3 regions of the Rahnella sp. 1L-D-7-B-C2 genome follow, and region 3 is predicted to be linked to each of the others. Evidence: predicted binding sites of a transcription regulator. Region 3 holds the regulator's gene; each other region holds the start of a gene.

Region 1 (3,296 bases), on a different contig from region 3:
AAGGCACGCGGTTGGCGCTGGTAACCGGCACCAGTTGCAACTTAAGTTTCATCTTATCGGCCAGATACTGCGCCATGTCGATGTCATACCCTTCCGGCTGCAAATCCTTGCCCACCGAACCAAACGGCGGGAAATCCTGCGGTACTGCCACGCGCAGCACGCCGCGTTTTTGAATATCCTGCAACTGATCGGCCATCACGCTGGATGCCTGAAGAACCAGCATTGCAGCACCTGCCCACGCCAACAGCCGTTTGTTCATGTTCATAGATTATCTCCGGTGAAAGGTTTTTGGAACGATAGATTCTTATAAACATGACTCTGCAACGAATGTGCCAAAAGCGATTCAACCGAAGAAATGTGCGCGAAGTCACGGTATGACAAGGAATTATGAGGAATGGAAACTTTTCATGGCCGCGTTTTTTGCCTTGCGGCAGGGCAAAAAACGCTAAGCGGATAAATGCCGGCGCACCTTAACTGTGCAAAGGCACCAAAAAAGCGCCCTGTTTGAACCGGGATCGGCAATCAGCGCTGTTCGAGTTCGTCGAGATCGCTGTACAGATCGTTTATCTGATGAATTCGCTGACGGCCGGAGGCCAGCATCTCATGCAGCAACGCGTTGCTGAGTAAGTTGGCCAGACTCATCGCCGACGAATAGCTGTCGAAGGCCGATACGCTGTCGAGCGGCGTCGCCAGATGCCAGGTCGCCAGCGGGGTCAGCGTCTGTGCCTGCGGCTCGCAGATAAGCAGCACCGGTACGCCCAGCGTCTGTAACTGCGTGAGGATCGCCTTCGCCATGCGTGGTCTGCGGCGGAACGCGACGAAAATCACCACGTCCTGCGCGGTCAGATCCGCCAGCTCTTCCGCCAGCGTCTGCCCCGGCTGCGGCATCATCACCACGCCCGGACGCACCTGAATCAGCTGCTGGCGCAGGTGCAGCGCCACCGGATAGCTGTTGCGAAAGCCCAGCAGACGCACCTGTCGCGCCTGACTCAGCGCGGCGGTCAGCGCGCTGAACTGCGCGGCGTCGATCTGGTTAATCCACTGCGTCAGGTTGGCCATTTCCTGCTTATAGTGCCGGGACAACAGCGTGTTGCCCTGCACCGCATCGCGGCTGTCGGTCAGCGGCATTCCGCTCTGGCGCAGCGTGCGCATTTCATCGCGCATGTTGCGATAGCTCGGGTAACCGAGCCGCTTAAACAGGCGGCTTACCGTCGCCTTCGACACCCCGCTAAGCCGCGCCAGCTCTGCGCTATTGTAGCTCATCAGGTCATCAATGCTGGCGAGGATAAAATCGGCTACGCGTTGTTCCTGCGGCGTCAGTGCCGGGTAATGGTCGCGCAGACGCTCGTCAATTTGTTTCATGTCCGACCCTTTTGTAACGGAAGTTTCAGTCAATGGCGGAACATACCATGCACTATGCTTGCCAATGCAAGCGAATTTATCCGTGAACCTGGTGGGATCCTGCGGATGTGGAACACCTCTTGCTTAACTTAATGACATCGCGCCCTCTTCCCCTGCACGCGCGGCTGATATCAGCACATAAGAAAAGACACGCAACAAAGGACATCGCATGATTAACAGTAACAGCGCGCCGTTAGGTATGGCGGTCACGCCTCATCATCTGGCGAGCCAGAGCGCGCTTGCGGTATTACGCGAAGGCGGCAATGCCATTGAAGCCATGGTGGCCGCCGCCGCGACCATCGCCGTGGTCTATCCGCACATGAACGGCCTCGGCGGCGACGGCTTCTGGCTGATTGTGCCGCCACAGGGTAATCCTGTCGCCATTGACGCCAGCGGCGCAGCCGGATCGCTCGCTTCTCTCGATTTCTATGCCGGTGAAACGCACATTCCGCACCGTGGCCCGAAATCTGCACTGACCGTGGCAGGCACCGTCGGCGGCTGGCAGGAAGCGCTTAACGTTTCCGCTGAATTTGGCGGCGAGCAAAAACCGCTGTCGCGCCTGCTGCGTGACGCGATCCGTTACGCCTCAGACGGCATTCCGCTGACCGCCTCGCAGGAGGCCGCCACCCGTGCCAAACAGCACGAACTCAAAGACATCCGATCCTTCACCGACGTATTTCTGCCCAACGGCGAAGTGCCACGCGCCGGAAACCGTTTTACCCAGCCGCAGCTGGCGCAGACCTTATCGATGCTGTGCGAAGACGGGCTGGAAAGTTTCTACCGTGGCGAGCTGGCTGACAGCATGGCCGCCGACATGGAAAAGCTCGGTATGCCGGTCACCCGCGCCGATCTCGCGGCCTACAAACCGCAGCGCCGCACGCCCTTGCGCCTCAGGCACAGCAAAGGGGAAATCTACAACCTGACGCCGCCGACGCAGGGTCTGGTCTCGCTGGCGATCCTCGGTCTGACCGATCGTCTGCCGCTTGAAGGCATGGACGAAATCGCCACCATTCACAGCATCGTCGAAGCCACCAAACTGGCGTTCGGCCTGCGCGACCGTTTCATCACCGATCCGCGCATGATGACGCAGGACGCCCAAAGCCTGCTTGATCCGCAGTACCTCGACGCTCTCGCCACCCGCATCAAACCCCACAGCGCCGCCGAATGGGGCAAGGGCAAAGGGCCGGGCGATACCGTCTGGATGGGCGTAATGGACAGCAGCGGGCTGGCGGTCTCCTTCATTCAGAGCATTTATCACGAATTTGGCAGCGGCGTGGTGCTGCCGGAGAGCGGCGTCCTGTGGCAAAACCGCGGTGCCTCGTTCAGCCTCGACCCGGAACATCTGCTGGCGCTCGCGCCGGGCAAACAACCGTTCCATACGCTCAACCCGGCCGCCGCCCGTTTATACGATGGTCGCACGATGGTGTATGGCTCGATGGGCGGTGACGGCCAGCCGCAAACGCAGGCCGCAGTGTTCATCCGTCACGTGGTGCAGGGGCAATCCTTACAACAGGCGATCAGCGGCCCGCGCTGGCTGCTCGGCCGCACCTGGGGCGAAAGCTCCGACTCACTGAAACTGGAAGGCCGTTTCGAATATCCGACGCTCGCCGGGCTGCGCCAGCGCGGTCACGACGTCGAGCTGTTACCGGATTTCAGTGAAGCCGTCGGCCATGCGGGCGCAATTGTGCGCCACACCAACGGCATGTTTGAAGGCGCGTCCGACCCGCGCAGCAACGGCAGCGCTGCCGGTTTTTGATAAGGAGAAAACACCATGAAAAACACACCTGTTGCGACCGACTGGGCCGCTTATGTCCGCCAGATGGAATCCGTTCTGGCGCTGGAACTCGACGAAGCACGTCGTCAGGAATTACTGGTGCAATTCAGCCGCATCGCGC
Region 2 (3,296 bases), on a different contig from region 3:
GATTGCGGCGGCGGCAGAAGTGACCGGGCCAATTCTGATCAGCTTCTTTATCGATCACTACGTCGCAAAAGGCGAAATGCCCTGGGGCAAGGTCAGTCTGCTGGCGCTGTGTTTTATTCTGCTGCAATTTCTGGCTGCGGGTTTGCACTATTTTCAGGCGCTGTTGTTTAATCGGGCAGCGGTCGGTGTGGTTCAGCGTTTACGCACAGATGTGATGGACGCCGCCCTGCGCCAGCCACTCAGTGCATTTGACACCCAGCCGGTCGGGCAGTTGATTTCCCGCGTTACCAACGACACGGAAGTGATCCGCGATCTCTACGTCACCGTCGTCTCAACCGTATTGCGCAGCATTGCTCTGATTGGCGCGATGCTGGTGGCGATGTTCAGTCTCGACTGGCGTCTGGCCTCGGTAGCAATTTGTATTTTCCCTGCGGTGTTCGTCGTGATGGGGCTCTACCAGATTTACAGTACGCCTATCGTGCGTAAGGTGCGGAGCTATCTGGCGGACATCAATGACGGGTTCAATGAAGTCATTAACGGGATGAACGTCATCCAGCAATTCCGTCAGCAAAAACGCTTCGGTGAACGCCTGACGCGCGCCAGCCAGTCGCATTATCTGGCGCGTATGCAAACGCTGCGGCTGGAAGGTTTCCTGCTGCGTCCGCTGCTCAGCCTGTTCTCCTCACTGATTCTGTGCGGTTTATTACTGCTGTTCGGATTCAGCGCGGAAGGTTCTGTTGGCGTTGGTGTCCTGTATGCGTTCATCAACTATCTGGGACGTCTGAACGAACCGCTGATCGAACTGACTTCACAACAGTCGATTCTTCAGCAGGCCGTCGTCGCAGGTGAGCGTATTTTTGACCTGATGGACAGAACGCAGCAGCAATATGGCTCTGACAATAAGTTGCTGACCAGCGGTGAGATTGAAATCAAAAATGTGAGCTTTGCCTATCTCCCGGAAAAATGGGTGCTGGAAAACATATCGCTGCAAGTGCCGTCGCGGGGTTTTGTTGCGCTGGTGGGGCATACCGGCAGTGGCAAGAGTACGCTGGCGAATTTGCTGATGGGGTATTACCCGCTCAATAAGGGGGAAATCAGAGTCGATGGCCGTAACCTTGCAGATCTATCGCATGCCAGCTTGCGCAAAGGGGTTGCGATGGTTCAGCAGGATCCTGTAGTGCTGGCCGAATCTGTCTTCGCCAACGTGACTTTAGGGCGCGATATTGATGAAGCACAGGTCTGGCACGCACTCGATATTGTGCAACTCTCGCCACTTATTCGCGACATGCCTGAAGGGCTTAATACGCGTCTGGGTGAACAGGGGAATAATCTCTCCGTTGGGCAGAAGCAGTTACTGGCGATGGCGCGCGTTTTGGTGCAGGCACCGGAGATTCTGATCCTTGACGAGGCAACGGCCAATATCGATTCGGGAACAGAGCAGGCGATCCAGCGTGCTTTGCGGGCTATCCGTCAGCAAACCACGCTGGTGGTTATTGCCCATCGTCTTTCGACTATTGTCGATGCGGATAATATTTTGGTATTGCATCGTGGTCAGGCCGTAGAGCAGGGTAATCACCTGCAACTGTTAAACGAAAAAGGCCGGTATTATCAGATGTATCAGCTGCAGCTTGCCGGACAGGAACTTGCCTCTACAGAGCAGGTAACTGCGGCTACAGAAAACGCCTAATCCTTGACCCAACGCAGCGCGTTACATTGCGTTGGGTCCCTGTATGTCACTGTGTGTTTCGCAATATTTCCCCCTTCTTGCCCCCCTTTAATGCATACCTCAATCCTGATGGACCCTGTTGCACTAAAAAGCAGCGCGTAGCACTTAAATAGTGCGGGCTTTCTTATAATGGCCCGACCTCCCCATTGTGCGCCCCGTCACGATTATTCTGAAAATGCCGTATTGCGCGGGTAAATCACCAATCTTTCAGAAATTTCAACTCTGGCACACCCTTTGCTTTATCCATTTCGTATCGGGCGCGGGTTCTCTCGCGGCAAGCCCTTAATTCGAGGAGTGGCAAAATGAAGCTGGTTACTGTGGTGATCAAACCTTTCAAGCTGGAAGACGTGCGCGAAGCGCTGTCTGCTGTTGGAATTCAGGGGCTGACCGTAACGGAAGTTAAAGGTTTCGGCCGTCAGAAAGGTCACGCTGAACTGTATCGCGGTGCAGAGTACAGCGTGAACTTCCTGCCAAAAGTAAAAATCGACATTGCTATCGCTGATGATCAGCTCGATGAAGTCATCGACGTGATCAGTAAAGCGGCTTACACCGGCAAGATTGGTGACGGCAAAATTTTCGTTGCTGAATTGCAACGCGTTATCCGTATTCGTACCGGTGAAACCGACGAAGCAGCACTGTAATTTCAGGCTCACCTCTTTGCATGAAGAGTTGAGATAAAAAAGCTTAGAAAACGGTTTTGAGAAACAGGGGTGGGTTAATAATGAAAAAACTTTTATCCATGATGGGGCTTGGCGCGGTTGCATTGTTGCCTTCGCTTGCCATGGCCGCCGCGCCAGCAGCCGCTAACGGTGCTGATAACGCGTTTATGATGATTTGTACTGCACTGGTCCTGTTTATGACTGTGCCTGGCGTGGCGCTGTTCTACGGCGGCTTGCTGCGTTCTAAAAACGTGTTGTCGATGCTGACTCAGGTTATCGTAACGTTTGCTCTGGTTTGCGTACTGTGGGTCCTTTACGGTTACAGCCTGGCCTTCAGCGAAGGTAACGCGTTCTTCGGCGGTTTCGGTAACGTGATGATGAAGGGCATCGGCCTCGATTCCGTCACTGGTACCTTCTCGCAGATGATTCACGTGGCGTTCCAGTGTTCATTCGCCTGTATCACCGTGGCGCTGATCGTTGGCGGTATCGCTGAACGTGTACGTTTCTCTGCGGTACTTATCTTCACCGTTATCTGGTTGACCTTCTCCTACATTCCGATGGCACATATGGTTTGGGCCGGCGGTTTCCTGGCAGCAGACGGTGCGCTGGACTTCGCTGGTGGTACGGTTGTTCATATAAACGCCGCTATCGCGGGTCTGGTCGGTGCTTACCTGTTGGGTAAACGTGCGGGCTTCGGCAAAGAAGCATTCAAACCACATAACCTGCCAATGGTTTTCACTGGCGCGGCTATCCTGTATGTCGGCTGGTTCGGTTTCAACGCCGGTTCAGCAAGTGCTGCCAGCCCGATTGCGGCTCTGGCCTTCCTGAATACGGTCATTGCAACCGCTGGCGCAATCTTGTCATGGACATTGGTTGAATGGCTGGTTCGCGGTAAGCCTTCTCTGCTGGGC
Region 3 (3,296 bases):
CCAACACAGCGACCTTCACCGGCAACGTGGTGGTGAATCAGGGTTCGATTCAGGTCAAAGCCGATAAAGTGGTCGTGATCCGCCCGCAAGGCGTATCCGGTAAAGAAGTGGTTGAAGGCTACGGCAACCCGGTGACTTTCTACCAGTTGCAGGACAACGGCAAACCTATCAAAGGCCACGCGCAGAAAGTCCGTTATGAAGTGGAAACCGATCTGGTGACCCTCACCGGCAACGCGTACTTAGAACAGCTCGACAGTAACGTGAAAGGCGATCGTATTACCTATCTGGTGCAAAAGCAGCAGATGGAAGCCTTCAGTGATAAAGGCAACCGTGTCACGACCGTTCTGGTTCCGACGCAGTTGCAGGAAAAGACCCCGGCAGCAGCCGGCGGCCAGACCAAAAAGAGTAACTGATAATTTATGGCAAAATTAATCGCAGAAAATCTGGCGAAGGCATACAAAGGCCGTAAGGTCGTTGAAGATGTCAGCCTGACCGTTAATTCGGGCGAAATCGTCGGATTACTCGGCCCTAACGGTGCCGGTAAAACCACCACGTTCTACATGGTGGTCGGTATCGTGCAGCGTGATGCGGGCCGCATTATCGTTGACGACGAAGACATCAGCCTTCTGCCATTGCACACCCGCGCACGTCGCGGCATTGGTTACCTGCCTCAGGAGGCGTCCATTTTCCGTCGCCTCAGCGTGTTTGATAACCTGATGGCGGTATTGCAGATCCGTGACGACCTGAATAAAGACCAGCGAAACGATCGCGCTAACGAGCTGATGGAAGAGTTCCATATTTCCCATTTGCGCGATAACCTCGGTCAGTCACTGTCCGGTGGTGAACGCCGTCGTGTGGAAATTGCCCGCGCGCTGGCGGCAAATCCTAAGTTTATTCTGCTGGATGAACCCTTCGCCGGTGTTGACCCGATTTCCGTCATCGATATCAAAAAAATCATTGAGCATTTGCGTGACAGCGGCCTCGGCGTACTGATCACTGACCACAACGTCCGTGAAACGCTGGACGTATGTGAACGTGCCTATATCGTCAGTCAGGGCAAACTTATCGCCCACGGCTCTCCGGCCGACATTCTTGCTGATGAACAAGTGAAACGTGTTTATCTCGGTGAAGAATTCCGTCTGTGATCTGCGCCGCCTGAACCGAGCCTGTTGCGCGTTAACGTAAACAGGCCGTTTCTGACCGAAGCTATACCGTCTCAAATCAGCCACGGATATAAAGCCAAGATATGAAGCAAGGTTTGCAACTCAGATTCAGCCAACAACTGGCCATGACTCCTCAATTACAACAGGCGATCCGTCTGTTGCAATTGTCCACGCTTGAGCTCCAACAGGAGATCCAACTCGCGCTGGAGAGCAACCCTCTGCTGGAACAAACTGACCTGCACGATGAAATCGATGCGGTCGAAACCCCTGACAGTGAAGGTCTGGATACCCGCGAAGCCCTCGAGCAGAAAGACATGCCCGAAGAGCTGCCGCTGGATGCCACCTGGGATGAGATTTACACCGCAGGCACCCCGTCCGGTACCGGCAATGATTACAGCGACGACGAACTGCCGGTGTATCAGGGTGAAACTACCCAAACATTGCAGGATTACCTGATGTGGCAGGTCGAGCTGACGCCGTTTTCCGACACCGACGCCGCTATCGCAACCTCCATTGTCGACGCCGTGGATGACACTGGTTATCTAACAATTTCTCTCGACGACATCCTCGAAAGTATTGGCGATGAAAACGTCACCATGGATGAAGTCGAAGCTGTTTTAAAGCGCGTTCAGCGTTTTGACCCGGTGGGTGTGGCGGCGCGCGATCTACGCGACTGCCTGCTGATTCAGCTTTCTCAGTACGTCCCGGAAACGCCTTTCATCACAGAAGCCAGACTTATCATCAGCGAGCATCTGGATCTGCTGGCGAACCATGATTTCCGCGCACTTATGCGATCAACCCGTCTAAAAGAAGATACACTGAAAGGAGCGATGCTCCTGATCCAGTCTCTTGATCCGCGACCGGGGCAGTCGATCAATACCGGCGAGTCAGAATACGTGATCCCGGATGTATTGGTACGCAAAGTGTCGGGCGTCTGGTCCGTCGAACTGAACTCAGACAGCATTCCGCGACTGAAGATCAACCAGCAGTACGCCGCGATGGGCAATTCCACCCGCAGCGACAGCGACGGGCAGTTTATCCGCAGCAATCTGCAGGAAGCCAAATGGCTGATCAAAAGTCTCGAAAGCCGTAATGACACGCTCCTGAAAGTGACGCGCTGCATTGTCGAACAGCAGCAGGCGTTCTTTGAGATGGGTGATGAATACATGAAACCAATGGTGCTGGCCGATATCGCCAGCGCCGTTGAAATGCACGAGTCGACGATTTCGCGCGTGACGACGCAGAAGTTCCTGCACAGCCCGCGCGGCATTTTCGAACTGAAGTATTTCTTCTCCAGCCATGTCAGTACTGACAGCGGCGGCGAGGCATCGTCCACCGCAATCCGGGCGCTGGTGAAGAAATTGATAGCCGCGGAGAATCCTGTAAAACCGCTCAGCGACAGTAAGTTAGCAACCCTGCTTTCCGATCAGGGCATCATGGTTGCACGCCGTACCGTTGCAAAATACCGAGAGTCTTTGTCCATCCCGCCCTCAAACCAGCGTAAACAGTTAGTTTGACCTCAACAGAGAAGGAAGACATTATGCAGCTCAACATTACCGGACATCACATTGAGATCACCGATCCCCTGAGAGAATTCATCTCGTTGAAACTGGCGAAGTTAGAACAGTATTTCGACAGGATTAATCAGGTGTATGTGGTGTTAAGCGTTGAAAAAGTGCAAAAAGTCGCGGAAGCGACACTGCATGTGAACGGAGGCGAGTTGCATGCCACCTCGGAACATCAGGATATGTACGCAGCGATTGACGGACTGGTTGATAAACTGGCCCGTCAGCTGAACAAACATAAAGACAAACTGAAACAGCACTGACATTCATGTAGCCAACCCTGTGCTACACACCTTCGGGCATCGGCTTGTGACCTTCGGGGAACGAGCCGATATAGCTTTAAGGGTGAATCAGCGCAAAAGTGAAGATGACATGATCAACGATATAGCAATGCAATTAACGTCGGTGCTCAATGCCGAATGCACCAAAAGCGGCGTTCATTGCGCCAGCAAAAAACGTGCGCTGGAAATCATCAGCGAGCTGGCGGCCAAACAACTGAATTTGTCGCCACAGGTGATTTTTGACGCCATTTTGACCCGTGAGCGTATGGGCAGCACCGGGATCGGTG

What was found. The regulator sigma-54, encoded in region 3, starts transcription at its own class of promoters, with help from an activator protein. The targets are predictions, from matches to a motif close to GTTGGCACANNTTTCGCTNT.
Region 1: a site for sigma-54 is predicted at 1,469-1,488, ahead of AC0Z7K_RS22600 (gamma-glutamyltransferase family protein). Genes of this name have one in related genera too.
Region 2: a site for sigma-54 is predicted at 1,948-1,967, ahead of glnK (P-II family nitrogen regulator). Genes of this name have one in related genera too.

Annotation. Positions count from the first base shown of each region.
Region 1 is NZ_JBXAVQ010000025.1:18,378-21,673, forward strand. It holds gene AC0Z7K_RS22590 (transporter substrate-binding domain-containing protein) at 1-259, opposite strand, end outside; gene AC0Z7K_RS22595 (MurR/RpiR family transcriptional regulator) at 523-1,362, opposite strand; gene AC0Z7K_RS22600 (gamma-glutamyltransferase family protein) at 1,571-3,157, shown strand; gene hpxX (oxalurate catabolism protein HpxX) at 3,173-3,296, shown strand, end outside.
Region 2 is NZ_JBXAVQ010000007.1:109,227-112,522, reverse strand. It holds gene AC0Z7K_RS13790 (SmdB family multidrug efflux ABC transporter permease/ATP-binding protein) at 1-1,687, shown strand, start outside; gene glnK (P-II family nitrogen regulator) at 2,029-2,367, shown strand; gene amtB (ammonium transporter AmtB) at 2,448-3,296, shown strand, end outside.
Region 3 is NZ_JBXAVQ010000010.1:94,429-97,724, forward strand. It holds gene lptA (lipopolysaccharide ABC transporter substrate-binding protein LptA) at 1-413, shown strand, start outside; gene lptB (LPS export ABC transporter ATP-binding protein) at 420-1,145, shown strand; gene rpoN (RNA polymerase factor sigma-54) at 1,247-2,680, shown strand; gene hpf (ribosome hibernation promoting factor) at 2,704-2,991, shown strand; gene ptsN (PTS IIA-like nitrogen regulatory protein PtsN) at 3,101-3,296, shown strand, end outside.